Candidatus Kuenenia stuttgartiensis: one gene and its partner. The protein of the gene in region 1 interacts with the protein of each later gene in a pairwise test. Links are inferred from orthologs where the notes say so. Each region holds a gene or a part of one and is shown in the gene's direction. Other genes may lie near its edges.

The links. The genes of interacting proteins can lie anywhere in the genome.
Region 2: the proteins of ruvC (region 1) and ruvA interact in binary tests that used the Escherichia coli proteins (3 or more experiments, as listed by UniProt). The link is inferred for Candidatus Kuenenia stuttgartiensis from one-to-one orthologs.

What each region holds. Positions count from the first base shown.
Region 1 is NZ_LT934425.1:1,342,076-1,349,829, reverse strand. Bases 2,919-5,727 are described here. They hold ruvC (crossover junction endodeoxyribonuclease RuvC), read left to right. Parts: upstream 2,919-3,993; coding sequence 3,994-4,461; downstream 4,462-5,727. Other genes in these bases: KSMBR1_RS06155 (LolA family protein), read right to left, coding at 5,621-5,727; KSMBR1_RS06160 (tetratricopeptide repeat protein), read left to right, coding at 5,234-5,515; KSMBR1_RS06165 (tetratricopeptide repeat protein), read left to right, coding at 4,547-5,197; KSMBR1_RS06175 (DUF4175 family protein), read right to left, coding at 2,919-3,705. In the rest of the region: KSMBR1_RS06180 (tetratricopeptide repeat protein), read right to left, coding at 1-285; more of KSMBR1_RS06175, read right to left, coding at 295-2,918; more of KSMBR1_RS06155, read right to left, coding at 5,728-6,334; KSMBR1_RS06150 (HAD family hydrolase), read right to left, coding at 6,315-6,926; KSMBR1_RS20840 (hypothetical protein), read right to left, coding at 7,176-7,349.
Region 2 is NZ_LT934425.1:1,869,554-1,875,024, reverse strand. What follows is about bases 1-2,999. They hold ruvA (Holliday junction branch migration protein RuvA), read left to right. Parts: upstream 1-1,204; coding sequence 1,205-1,795; downstream 1,796-2,999. Other genes in these bases: KSMBR1_RS08560 (epoxyqueuosine reductase QueH), read left to right, coding at 2,894-2,999; ruvB (Holliday junction branch migration DNA helicase RuvB), read left to right, coding at 1,841-2,872; KSMBR1_RS08575 (tetratricopeptide repeat protein), read left to right, coding at 1-968. Also shown: more of KSMBR1_RS08560, read left to right, coding at 3,000-3,529; KSMBR1_RS08555 (SpoIID/LytB domain-containing protein), read left to right, coding at 3,593-4,780; tRNA guanosine(34) transglycosylase Tgt, read left to right, coding at 4,806-5,471. UniProt on the Escherichia coli protein: The RuvA-RuvB-RuvC complex processes Holliday junction (HJ) DNA during genetic recombination and DNA repair.

The sequences.
Region 1 (7,754 bases):
TTGCGCTTTTTTCAGGAAATCAAGCGATTCCTCATACCTTCCCTCATAAAATCGCACCTTTCCCACGAAAAAACATACATGAGGGTCTTCCGGCGCCAACAATCGCACCTTTTCAGCAACCTTTTTTGCCTCTTCAACCTGCCATGCATTCAGGCATTCTTCACCATAGGCAATTTCTCCCGGAATATCGAAAAATTCATTCGTCCGTGACTTCGCCTCTTTTTCCCGTGATAGAAGTACCACGAACAACAGCAATAATAGTATGACCGCTTTTCTTTTCATCATATATCTCAATCAATCAATCAATCTCTGATAATAATCCTTATTTAAATCCCTGTATTTCTCCGGTAATCCGTCTTTCAGTGCGTCAAGAATTTCTTGTCTGAACTTTTTAGGCGCTTTATATGCATCCTCGGAAGGTATTTCCACCTTCTCTGAAGTAGAAGTAACCTGACCTTCCATCATACTGCCGCGAAACGGCATAGGCATCCCTTCACCAATCATTCCCTGCTTTATGTGTTCTTTTGCCCTCTGCACCCCTTCTTTTGCTTCAGACAGACGATACAACGACTCCCTTTCCTCAATGACCGCGCCTGAAATATCCTGCCCTTCCAGCCGTTGCTTTGCACCGGACATGGAGTTTGAAGCCATCTCCAGTTGCCTGTTTGCCTCTTCGTCCATGAACGGAGCCTGGCTTGCAAGCTGCTCTAACATTTCCATAAGTTCCTCTGTTTCATTTTTATACTCTTCCTGTTTCCCCGCATACTTTTTCAATGTCTCCTGATCCTCCAGGGTCATGCCGGCGATTTGGTGTTCATCGAGGAATTTCATTATAGATTCAAGATCCTGGACTATTTTTTGACTTTGTTTTGCCGCATCGTCGATCTGTTTTGTTGTTTTAAGCTCTTCTTCCGACAACAGTTCTTTCCCCGCATCTTTTCTCATTTCAATAGAGTCTTGCATACGGTTATTCCAGTGATTTGTATCCCTTGCAATTTCCCGTGCTAAGGTTAATGATTCCGCTATCTCTCTGCCTTTCAGCATTTCTTCCAGATGTTGAAGCGTTTCCTCCGTCTGAGGTAATTCCTTATCAATAGAAAGGAAATCTCTTTGCAGAGGGTCCCTGTTAATTTCACGGTTCAACTCCGCATTTTTCCTTGTCAGCCCGGAGAACTTCGCCGATTCCTGTTTAGACATGCCGGATTTATTATCGTTTTCAAACAAATCGCTAAACCAGCTCGCGGGGATTTCTCTTTGTCCGGAAAACTGTTGCAACTGCTGTTTTGTTTGAAGATATTCCTGCAGCAATTCATTCTTTGCCAAATATTTTTTTGTCCCGGCAATATCCTGTTTTAACCCTTCAATCCTTTTTTCCTGTTTTTCAAAAAAGGATTTTAGCGTTTCATTGGTTGATTCTGAGACACGTTTTTGAACCTCTTGCCTTAAATCTTCCGTTTTCTCTGCCAGCGTTCTTTGCTTATTTTCCAGTTCCGACAAATTATCCAGCATCGTATCCATCTTTTCCATGGTATCGGAGTAAAATGAATCCGTCAGTCCCTGTGAGGCGGAATTCATCTGATCCATCATCTTCTGCAAGGAAGAAAGCATCCTTTTGGCCGCCTCTATAGCGGTTTCACTATCGCCATTTTTGAGCGCATTCTTCATCTCGTTTAAATCGCCCATAATGTCATCCTGTTCAATCCCCTTCAGTGCATCTGCGTTTAAGAATTCATCCATATGCTCACTCTGCGCCATTTGCATAAGCTTCATCATCATTTGCCGGATAGCATTTTCAATGTTGTTTAATTCAGCAAGCGCCTTTTCGTTCAGTTCCATGTCCCCGGTTTCACGCATCTGATTCAGTAATTTTTCAAGAGTGTTCTGCGATTGGAGCAGATTATTCCCCGTATCTATTACATCATCCAATTTTTGTTTTTGTATCATTTCATTAAGGAATAGTATCATATCTTCCACTTCCGTCACTTCCCTATCCTGTATTACCTGCAGTTCCAATAACATTGCCAAGGGCACATCATTGCCCACTATGGCGAGCATCGCTTTTTGTATGGCCGTTTGTTTTTGTTCCGTCACATCGCGAAACTTTTTTCTCAAATTTTCCAGTGCGTAGTAAACACTGTAATTTGCCCTGACATCTTCCTGCATACCAACCAGAATATCCGTAAAAAGGCGGTTGATAACGCTCACCCGTTCATTGATAATATCCTGCCTCATAAGCAGGTACTCTTTTGAGGCACATTTTTCATCATCAATCCTGTTCACAAGGTCGTCCGACAACAACCACAGCGCTTCTTTCACGAGCAATTCCTGTAGTTTAATCAATTCCTGGTGTTTTTTTCTGGAACTATAAATCTCCAGATAATAAGTTTTAGATTTGCCGGTTTTTGGCCCTGATATCGTATCGTTGTCTTTTGCTTCAATATAGTACGCCACCTTGTCGTCGGGCTGCAGGCGCAATTCGCTCAAAGACCATTTGTACGTTCCGTTGTAAAATAATTGCCTTTTATCAAAACGGGACAAATGCCTTGTGTTTTTTTCATTTCCAACTTCATATGCAAGAGAAATCTCCGCCAACCCATAATCATCTTTTGCATTGTATTGAAGGTTTACAACATCTTTTTCATTTACCACCAAATCCTTTGCCGGAGCAATAACAGACGTTTCAGGCGGCAGGTCTGGAATAACTTCAACTGTATATAATGCAGGATCTCTGGTAATACGCCCATTCAAATCCTTTATCTCAAAACAATAAGAGCCATTCTCCAGCACCTGCAATACGCCGCTCATGGCCTTGTTGTTTTCAACTGCAAGTGGAATTATTGCAGACTCGTTATAAATGATTTTTGCTGATGTTACGGGGCGACCGCTTACGGCGCTGATTTGCGCCTCACTCCCTTTCAAGGCTTTAATATTGCCGCTTGTGTTGTATATCGTCTTTGTCTCCAGCCCGGAATAAAGAGGATATCGGTAGCATACGGTAATATCGCCAATAACAGGGACGCCTGAAACTGCAAATGGCTCTCCGCCTATACTGCTGCTGTCGCTAAGATAGCCAAATAAAAGCGGTATGTTTTTGTCCAGAGAAGAACGATGAAATGCATACACCGTTCCGAAAAGAAGCACGGAGAAAATAAGGAGTGTATTGCCGAGGATGAGAGGTTTTTTATTAACTACTGATTGAAGGTCTAATTGTTTCAGTTTCCTTGCGGCTTCATCAACAAGCATAGAGACCATCTGCCCGGAATATTTTATCTTCTGTGTGTTTCGTTGTTTCTTTGTCAGTTGCAAAGAGCTGATAAGCACATTATTCAAAGAAGGATATTTTTGTTCTATCAGCAGCGCTATCTTTTCTTTATTTATGGACAGCAACGGTATCAGTAGTATTTTAAAAAACACGACCAATAGTAAACCAAGGCAAAGCATATAAAATGCTCCAAGGCCTCCGGGGAAACGCAAAAGTGCAGCAGCAGTAAATGCTCCTATCATCAGCAAAAATATTCCCAGTGAAAAGACCAGGGCAATGCCGCCGAAGAATCTGTTTACCATGATATGTTTGCATACCAGGCGCAAAGACATATTTATTGTACTCGCACTGCTTTGAGACTTTGCGTCCCTGAAGTTAAGCAGCTTGACAATGTCTATCAGATTATTTACTATTTTATTCGTATTTAATAATAATTTTTTCATGGTACTATGTATAAAAAAGCGATTTGTTTTAAGTCTGTGAACAATAGTAAGGGTATGCTTGAAGGGCTAAATTGTCAAACAAAAACTTACGGTTGAAAAACGGGGATATGCTTAACTAAAAATTATTGAAATTCCTAAGCTGGCATAGCCAGAACCAAACAATCTAGAAATAAAAAATACGAGATTCGAAAGGGAACCACAGATTGCACAGATTAAGAAATTCATCACAAACTTACCAATGGCCAATTGAAAATGTCTAAACATTAAAATAATTATCAATACTGGACTATGAAAATTCTCGGAATTGACCCAGGAACGCTGATTGCCGGATATGGCGTAATAGAAAAATCCGGTGCGGAAATAAAAGCGGTCGCGTATGGTTCTATAAAAACCGGCAAGAACCAGAATTTCCCGGAACGCCTCAAAACAATATACACAGGGGTAACAGAGTTAATAACAATATATAAGCCTGATCACATGGCGGTAGAAGAGGTTTTTTTTGGCAAAAATTTTAAAGCAGCCATTAAAATAGGGGAAGGCAGGGGCATTATCTTTCTGTGCGCTGCGATGGCAAATATTCCTATTGCTGAATATGCTGCCAGAGTGGTGAAGAAAGCGGTTGCCGGAAACGGAAATGCCCATAAAGGCAAGGTGCAGGAAATGGTAAAAGCCATACTTGGTTTGCCGGAAATTCCGCAGCCGGAGGACGCATCTGACGCCCTTGCCATCGCAATTTGCCACGGTCACCGGCTCTAAACAGGAATACAGGGATTTTTACCGATGATTAAATAATGATGAAGTTGTTTCTCTCATAGCAGTTTTAAAGCGAGGTTATGAAAATATGAAAAAAACAAGGTGTGTCCTGTGTAATGCGACAAAGGCAAAAAGAGGTTGTAAGGAGCGCCATGATGCATTGATTTGTCCGAAATGTTGCGCTTCTATTCGTACTCAAATGTGCGAAGGCTGCAATTATTATGAATATGCGGAAAGATATCACGCCGCCCGATGTCATACCGCAGAGAAATACAGCAGTGACAAAGGAATTGAACGGGAGGTTGACAATGCCTTACTATTGCAGGAGAAGGGCGATATTGATGCGGCAAAAGCAAAGATGGATGAATTATTGCGCATGCACCCGGAAAATCATGTTGTGCAATATGGCATGGGCGTTGTCTATGCATTTAAGGGTATGTATGATGAGGCAATACTACACTTTGATAAGGCAATTGAAATTTTTCCATATTTTGTCCAGGCGCATTATAACAAGGCGGTAGCGATGCTGAAAATATCTGACATGGTAAACTATTTGAGAACATTGAAAAGAATAGTGATTATCGGTGAAGAGGATAGTGAGTTTGTGAAGGCGGCAAGGCATATGCTTCTTGAAAGCGAGGAACATATAATGAAACATCATGGAGTCGGTTTAAATAAATACCTCGAAGGAGAAAGGAAATTTCATGAGGCATTTTCCCATATGGATAATGCTCAATGAGAAGACGCCCTGTGCGGTTTTAAAAAATGTACGGAAATGGTCGCCGGGCATGCACAGTCGTGGGGGAATATAGGTTTGTGCTATGCGCATTTAGGAAAGAAAGAACTTGCGTTATCCGCCATTGATAAGGCCTTGGAAATCGACCCCTTATATGAAATAGCGTACATGAACCGAAAGGCAATTGAGAGGCTTGAGGGGGGTGAGATATTAAAACATGAAAGGCTAAAGACACTGAATTATTACAAAGACGTTGCAGTACAAAACAAGCCTCTTCTTGAAACACTCATGGGGGAAGAAAGAGTTAAAAGAACGAGTTGATACATTGTTTTCGGGAATGCGGAGAACAAGGCGTGGGGTGGCCGCAACCCGGAAGCAAGGTTTTATACATTTGCAGTACAGAAGAGAAAGGAATACAGGGTTTTGCTAAAACGGTTCAATAATTTCCACTCCTTTCGGGGGATCAAACATAAAGAGTTTATCAGACATCCGGCTGTTGAGCGTGATGCTCTCAAATTCAATCAAATTTACCACTTCACCGCCGCTTTCATGCAATTCTATTTTTACCGGCAGCCATACCCCTTCCTCTATCCACAGGCGAATTTTTGCATATTGGGATGAAGTGCTTTTGGGGGTTAAATCAAGCGCATAAAAACATTTCTTACCGGCCTCCATTGTATCTGCCAGGGAAATTGTGTAGTCTTTTTTCGCCGAAGCTACCGATTCTCCATAACCAAACCCAAAGAAATGTATGTTCTGTGCGGTATGTTCTCCTTTATTTACAGCATATTTTTCGACCTGCTTTGCTTTTGGATGATATATCCACAGGTGTTTTCCGTCAATAATGTTTACCTCATCGCGGGGAGGGTCAAATTTTAAATGTAACCGGTCGGGTTTTTTATATTGCATCTTTCCTCTGGATACTTCCGTGGAATCCAGCAGTGGAATGGTTCTGGTGATCGCTATATTGGCCCTCATGGTTTTGAATTCGCCGTCTGCCTTTTCTATTGCAAGGAGAACTTCGTCCAGCGTCTTGCGTTTTGCCTGTTCGCTGCAAAGAGAAGCCCTGTTAACGAGAAAAATAATTAGCGCAGAAGCAAATAGGCTGAAAATAGTGCTGTTAAAAATTCGTTTTCCCATGTGTGTTTAACTTTGCCTTTTCAAAATGTTCTATGATGTGTACGATGTCCTTAATACAATCTATTTCAAAATCAGGTATTACCTCTGTTTCGACATACTCTTTGTAACGCAAAAGAACCGTTCGCGTCCCCGCCGCCTTGCCGCACATAATATCGTATTTATAGTCTCCAACCATCAATAAATGGTCTGTATGGATATTCATCATTTTGCTTAGCAGAAAAATAGGATCCGGATCCGGTTTTGGCTTGGCGTCGTCACGGCTTACGATAAATTCAAAATGCAGGTTGTGTTTCTTAAGAACGGTATCGACCGATTTGCGAGAGTTGCGGGTTAAAAGAGCTGTTCTTAATTGTTTCTTTTGCAAAAATTCCAGCATCTCTGTTACCCCTTCATTGAGTTCCGATTCCATTGCCGCTTGTTCCTCAAAACGCTCAAGGATACCCATTGCCCTTGCGCGTTCTTCAGGACTGGATTGTTCTGCATAGTCTAAAATAAACCCAACCTTTGCGCCAATGTCTCTTTCAACGGCTGCGAAATCCACTTTGGGCTTGGTAAGTGTGCCGTCCATATCAAATATGATTCCCTGTAACATTATGTATGTTCCTTTTATTGCGAGTGTTTTAGGTAAAATAACAAATATGTAACATTTTAGTTTTTTGAAAAATTCCAATAGTTACATTGTTTGCCGCACGATGTAGGGGCGAAGCATTTGCCCGTTTGGGCATGAATGCATGTATGCCAGTTATGGCAAATGCTTCGCCCCTACGGTTTCAAAAAACTAAGGTGTTTCACAAATATAGATTAGCACAAGAAATACCTTTTAAATTTTACCTGATATATATTATCGTTCAACGAGTATTTTCAACAAGACTGGCAAGGGGCATGAAATGTGTGTCTTTCCTGCTGCTGACTGGGTTGTCTGGGAGATAAGTACCCGTATATCCGCTTCAATCAGATCGGCAGCACGGTTAAGATTGTCGAAGTCCTGTAAAGAGGGTTTTGACGTCAGCTTCACTTTGACAGCCCATAACTCCCGGCGGGTTCAGGTTTGCAAACCTGAACTTATGGGTTTATGCGTATGATGGGGCCACGTATTGCGGTAAAATTCCAATGCCCAAATCACAAAATTCCTGTTTGGCATCTGGAATTTATTTGTCACTTGTTCTGAGCAAAAATTTGAGAATTGAATATTGAATATTTTTCTTATTAATACCCTCGTTCCCAAGCTCCGGCTTGGGAACGCAAGTGCATTGGAAGCTCCCGCTTCCCTTTCGTTATAATTATTCGGTTCAAACTTTATAAGTGGTTAAAGGGATTAGCATCCACCCCTTGCCCCATAAGCGCTAACTTGTTTTATTGACAAATTTTATTCATCATGGTATTTTTATGTTAATTATCCCGCTAATCACTCTATAGGAGG
Region 2 (5,471 bases), 530 kb from region 1 along the record:
CTAAACTGAAAGACAAAAAGCTGTTGCTGGGAATATGTTTGTGGATCATTGGAGAAACGAAAGAAGCTATGGGCTTATTGAATGAAGTAAAGACAAGGAAAATAGGCTCGTATTACCTGGGGAAATGTTATCAGGAATTGGGTGATTATAAAAATGCGTTAGAGTGTTTTGAACGGGCGAAAAAATCAGATGATGAAGAATTTGATATCTGCATGGATATTGCCGAGACAAAAAGAATGGCGGGCGACAGCAATGAGGCATTAAAGGTAATAAAGAATTTTTCACAGTCACACAACGACAACGCTGAACTGCATTATCAATGGGGACATTGCCTGGAGTCCTTGGGGATGTACGAAGAGGCTTTCGTGCATTACGACAAGGCGCTTCAGATCGAACCAAATCATACGAAATCTCTTTTTCAAATGGCATTTAATTACGATATCGCCGGGGAAGACGACCTTGCGATTGAATATTATGAACGATGCACCAACCTCCGTCCTGCCCATAAAAATGCATACATGAATTTAGGGATATTATACGAAGACAATGGAAAATATGATGACGCAATTTTTTGTTATGAAGCCGTTTTGGATGTAGAGCCTATGCACGAAAGGGCCTCATTTTGCCTGAAGAGTGCAAAGGCTTCTTCGGAAATGGTTTTTGATGAGGAGGCGTCGAAAAAACAGGGACATGAAGGTGACGTGTTAAATATTCCCATTTCCGACTTCGAACTTTCCGTTCGGAGCAGAAATTGCCTTGAAAAAATGAATATTCATACCTTAAGAGATCTGACAAGAATTTCAGAACCAGATTTGTTGACATTTAAAAATTTTGGGGAAACCTCTCTTAACGAAATAAAGGCAATATTGATACAAAAAGGATTACAATTGGGACAATCCTATGATGGGCACAATATCGAGAAATCCACTGGCAAAAAGACTGGTTCCCTGAAGAGGGCAAAAGGTTGATTTGGCAGTTTGCTTTGCCATGGTCGGTTTAGGCAGATTGCAATCTGAAGGTCAGCATTTTTTCGTGTTCCACAAGTAAGTTTTTCTTGGAAATCAACAAAATAGAAACCCCTTTCAGACAGATATAAATGTTGGCGGTATAAAGTGGCAGGAGGCGTGTTTGCGGAAAGGCCTCAAAGAAAATGGCAGGAATGGCGCTGGATGTTATATAGCAGTGTGTTGCGGAAGGTATTCTTATGTTAGATTACATCCGGGGGCAAGTGATTAGCAAATCTCCCACCAAGTTGGTCTTGGAAGTTGCAGGCGTTGGTTATTTATTACACATTCCAATCTCTACTTTTGAAAAAATTCCCAGCCGTGGCGAAGTTACAATTCATACTCAGTTGTTTTTGAGAGAAGATGGCATAAAACTGTTTGGATTTGCCTCAGATGAAGAAAGGGGCTTATTCCAGCTATTGCTATCGGTAAATGGTGTTGGGCCAACTATGGCAATTGCCATACTATCCGGCAGTACGGCAAACGATATTAAGTGTGCAATAGCCAGAGAAGACACAAAGGCATTAATGCGAATCAAAGGAGTGGGAAAAAAAACAGCGGAACGAATTGTGTTGGAACTAAAGGAAAGCGTTAAAGGGGCAAAAGCATCCATAGATATAGAAATGGATGGCAGACAAAGGGCATTTGCCGACGATGCAATTATGGCGTTAATTTCTTTAGGATATGGCAGGCCTGTGGCGGAAAACGCAGTAAAAGAGGCCGTAAAAAAATTGAATTTGGTGGACAATATAGAAGTTCTTGTGCGGGAAGCCTTGAAGTTTAAAACATAATAGAGTGCTGTAATGGTTCTTAATTTACTAAGTAAGGAATCGGGCATGTTAAATGAAGGGGTATTGTCTTCTTCCGCGGCAATTGAAGATAGTAATCTTGATCTTACGCTTAGGCCGAAAAGATTTAATGATTTCATAGGACAAGATCGTATAAAAGAAAACCTGCATATCTATATAAAAGCGGCAAAAAAAAGGGGTGAACCAATTGATCACGTCTTGTTTTCCGGCCCGCCTGGTTTGGGGAAAACGACGTTATCCCAAATCATTGCGAGTGAAACAAATACCGCTATAAGGACGACTTCCGGTCCCATATTGGATAAACCGGCAGACCTTGCGGGCATTTTAACCAATTTACAGCAAGGTGAAATTCTTTTCATTGATGAGATTCATCGATTAAATACTAATGTAGAAGAATATTTGTATTCTGCAATGGAAGATTTCTCCATCGATATAATTATTGACCAGGGGCAAAAAGCGAGGTCGGTAAAAATAAACCTGCAAAGGTTTACACTTATTGGAGCCACTACCCGTGAGGGGTTGCTTACTGCACCGTTACGGTCACGGTTTGGGGTACTTGAGAAACTGGAATTTTATCCATGGGAAGATCTGTATAAAATTGTGTGTAATTCTGCGCGTAAGCTTGCGATACCAATTGAGGTAAAGGGTGCAGAAGCAATAGCAAAGCGGTCGCGTGGCACCCCGAGGATTGCAAACAGGTTTTTAAGGAGAATTCGGGATGTGGCCCAGGTGTTAGGAGAAGACGGGAAGGATGTGATAGACGAGAAAATAGCACTCAGGGGGCTGGAGATGTTGGGCGTAGACGAAAATGGTTTATGCGAAATGGACCGCAAGATTTTGCAGACGGTAGTAAAAAGCGGAGGAGGCCCTATCGGATTAAAAACGATAGCAGTATCGGTAAATGAACAAGAAGATACTATAGAAGAAGTGTATGAATCCTTCCTTATCCAAAGAGGTTATTTGGAAAAAACGCCGCGGGGGAGAATTGCCACAAAACAAACATACGAGCATCTCGGTGTTCACAAACAAATGCCGGCGCAAAAAAAGATATTTCAATAGCAAAGGAATTTTCAAACAAATATGCAGCTATTATTACATATCTGTTGCGCATGTTGTTTATGTGCGCCACTCAATGAATTGAAAAAAGAAGGTTTTGCCGTTACCGGGTTTTTTTATAATCCGAATATACATCCATTGCTTGAGTTTCGCCGTAGAATAAAAGCATTGCGGGTTTTTCAGGAAAAAAATCCAGTAAAAATTATTTTTAACGAAGAATATGGATTAAGAGATTTTTTGAAAAATGTGAATTATGAGGGAGGCAACCGTTGCGCAGATTGCTATGCCATGAGGCTTGATTGTGCCGCATCGTATGCAAAAAAACATACGTATGACGCCTTCACCTCTACAATGTTATTCAGCAGGTACCAGGACCATGTACAATTAAAAGAAATTTCCGAAAGGCTATCAAAAGAAAAAGAGATACCTTTTTTGTATCGTGATTATCGTTATTTATCTGAGCATAGCAATGAAATTGCACGAAAAAACATGATTTACCGGCAGGGCTATTGTGGTTGTGTCTTCAGTGAATATGAAAGATACAAAGATACGACCCGGGAATTATATAAGGGAAATAGCCTTCAGTACAAGGAGAATGAAGATACTTCCGGGGGGTTGCCGGCAAAAAGCGGTGGCGAAATATGCCATTGTTCAAGATGACATGTTCCCCCTTACCGTGGTTTTTCAAAAACTAAATTGTTGCCATTTTTTTGGTATAAAATCATGCACAAAACATTCTATATAGCAATAATGTTCATTGTGCCGTTTCTTGTTGCAGTCACTCATCTGTCATGCAAGAGGGATATTACAAAAATAGAAGAAGGGGGGCGGGACTATGCTTCCCGTGATGAAAGTGCTCTCAACGTCAGGATACTCCTTCTGGATAGGGTTAAAAAAGCTGAATTGTCGGTTGATGGGCGATATCAGATTTTGGGGGGTTTGTCCAATGTGGTAGATGAAGGTGTGAAGTTGGATAAAGCGAATGTTTTTATCGAAAATGGCTGGATTAACCTAGGCGGCAAGAGGCATTACAATAGCGAGTTACGGATCAAAGATTTAGGGGGTAGCGGTATTGTATTGGATTCAATCCCCTATCGCGGCGAAATACGGATATTACCGCAAACAGACAAAGAATTTTCGGTTATCGAAGAAATTAATATTGAGAATTTTGTGGTAGGCGTACTTGGGTGCGAAATGCCGAATTCATGGGAAGAAGACGCTTTACGTTCCCAGGCAGTCGCCATAAGAACTTATGTGGAAAACAGAAGGAAGGCCAAAAAAAACGAACCGTTCCACCTGGATAAGTCTGAGCTTGCATACAGGGGCATGCTTGGAGAAACTGCGAAAAGCGTAAAAATTGTACAGGATACGGCGGGCATTGTTATGGCATATCACGGAGAGATATTTTCTGCCTATTTTCACAGCACCTGCGGCGGACATACCGAGGACGTCAATTTGGTATTTGGCAAAGAAAAGCTTCCTCCGCTGTCTGGGGTAAAATGCGGGTACTGCGAAAATTCCAAATATTACACATGGAGCGTTAATATTGAGAAATCCTCAATACTACAGAAATTACAAAAAGCGAAGGTTAACGTTTCAAATATCGTTTCTGTTAAAACGGTAAATCATGGCCCTGGGGAGCATGGTTCTGAGGTTGAAATTATTGCTGCAAAAGGGAAGGAACTGATGAATGCAAACAGATTCAGGCTGCTGGTAGGGCCAAATAATTTATATAGCACCGCATTTACCGCCAGGAATAATGGCAAGAATATTACCTTTTCCGGCAAAGGCTGGGGGCATGGCGTCGGGCTTTGCCAGTATGGCGTACAGGGCATGGCGAAAAAAGGGTTTAACTGGAGAGAGATTTTGGGACATTATTATCCAAAAAGTGAGTTAAGGCGAATATATTAATCACCCATTCTTTTGGGGGAAATAATTGTTTTTCAAGGTTTTGGCAACAGATAAACAAACAAAAGCAAGGCGTGGCGAATTACATTTGGCCGGTCAGATTATCCCTACCCCGGTTTTTATGCCGGTTGGAACGCAAGGTACGGTTAAAACGCTAACCCCGCTGCAGATCAAAGAAACAGGAGCGGAAATAATTTTATGTAACGCGTATCATTTATGTCTGCGGCCAGGCGCTGAAATTATTAAACAACTTGGCGGACTTCACCGGTTTATGGGATGGAAGGGCGCTATTATAACGGATAGTGGGGGATTCCAGGTTTTTTCGTTAAGCAAATTGACAAAAATATCAAACAATGGTGTGGAATTTCAATCTCCTATTGATGGTTCAAAATTGTTACTTACCCCTGAGAAGGTGATAAAAATACAGAATGACATCGGGGCAAATATTATTATGGCATTTGATGAATGCGTTCCGTATCCCTGTGAAAAAGACATGGCAAGTGTTGCAGTTGAGAGAACGCTTAATTGGGCTGCGCGGTGTTTGGATTCCCATAATAATGAAGACCAGGCGCTTTTTGGCATAGTTCAGGGAAGCGTTTTCGAGGAACTTCGCATTGAATGCGCAAAACATCTTGAAAAAATGAATTTTCAGGGCTATGCCATAGGCGGATTAAGCGTTGGCGAGGGAAGCTTA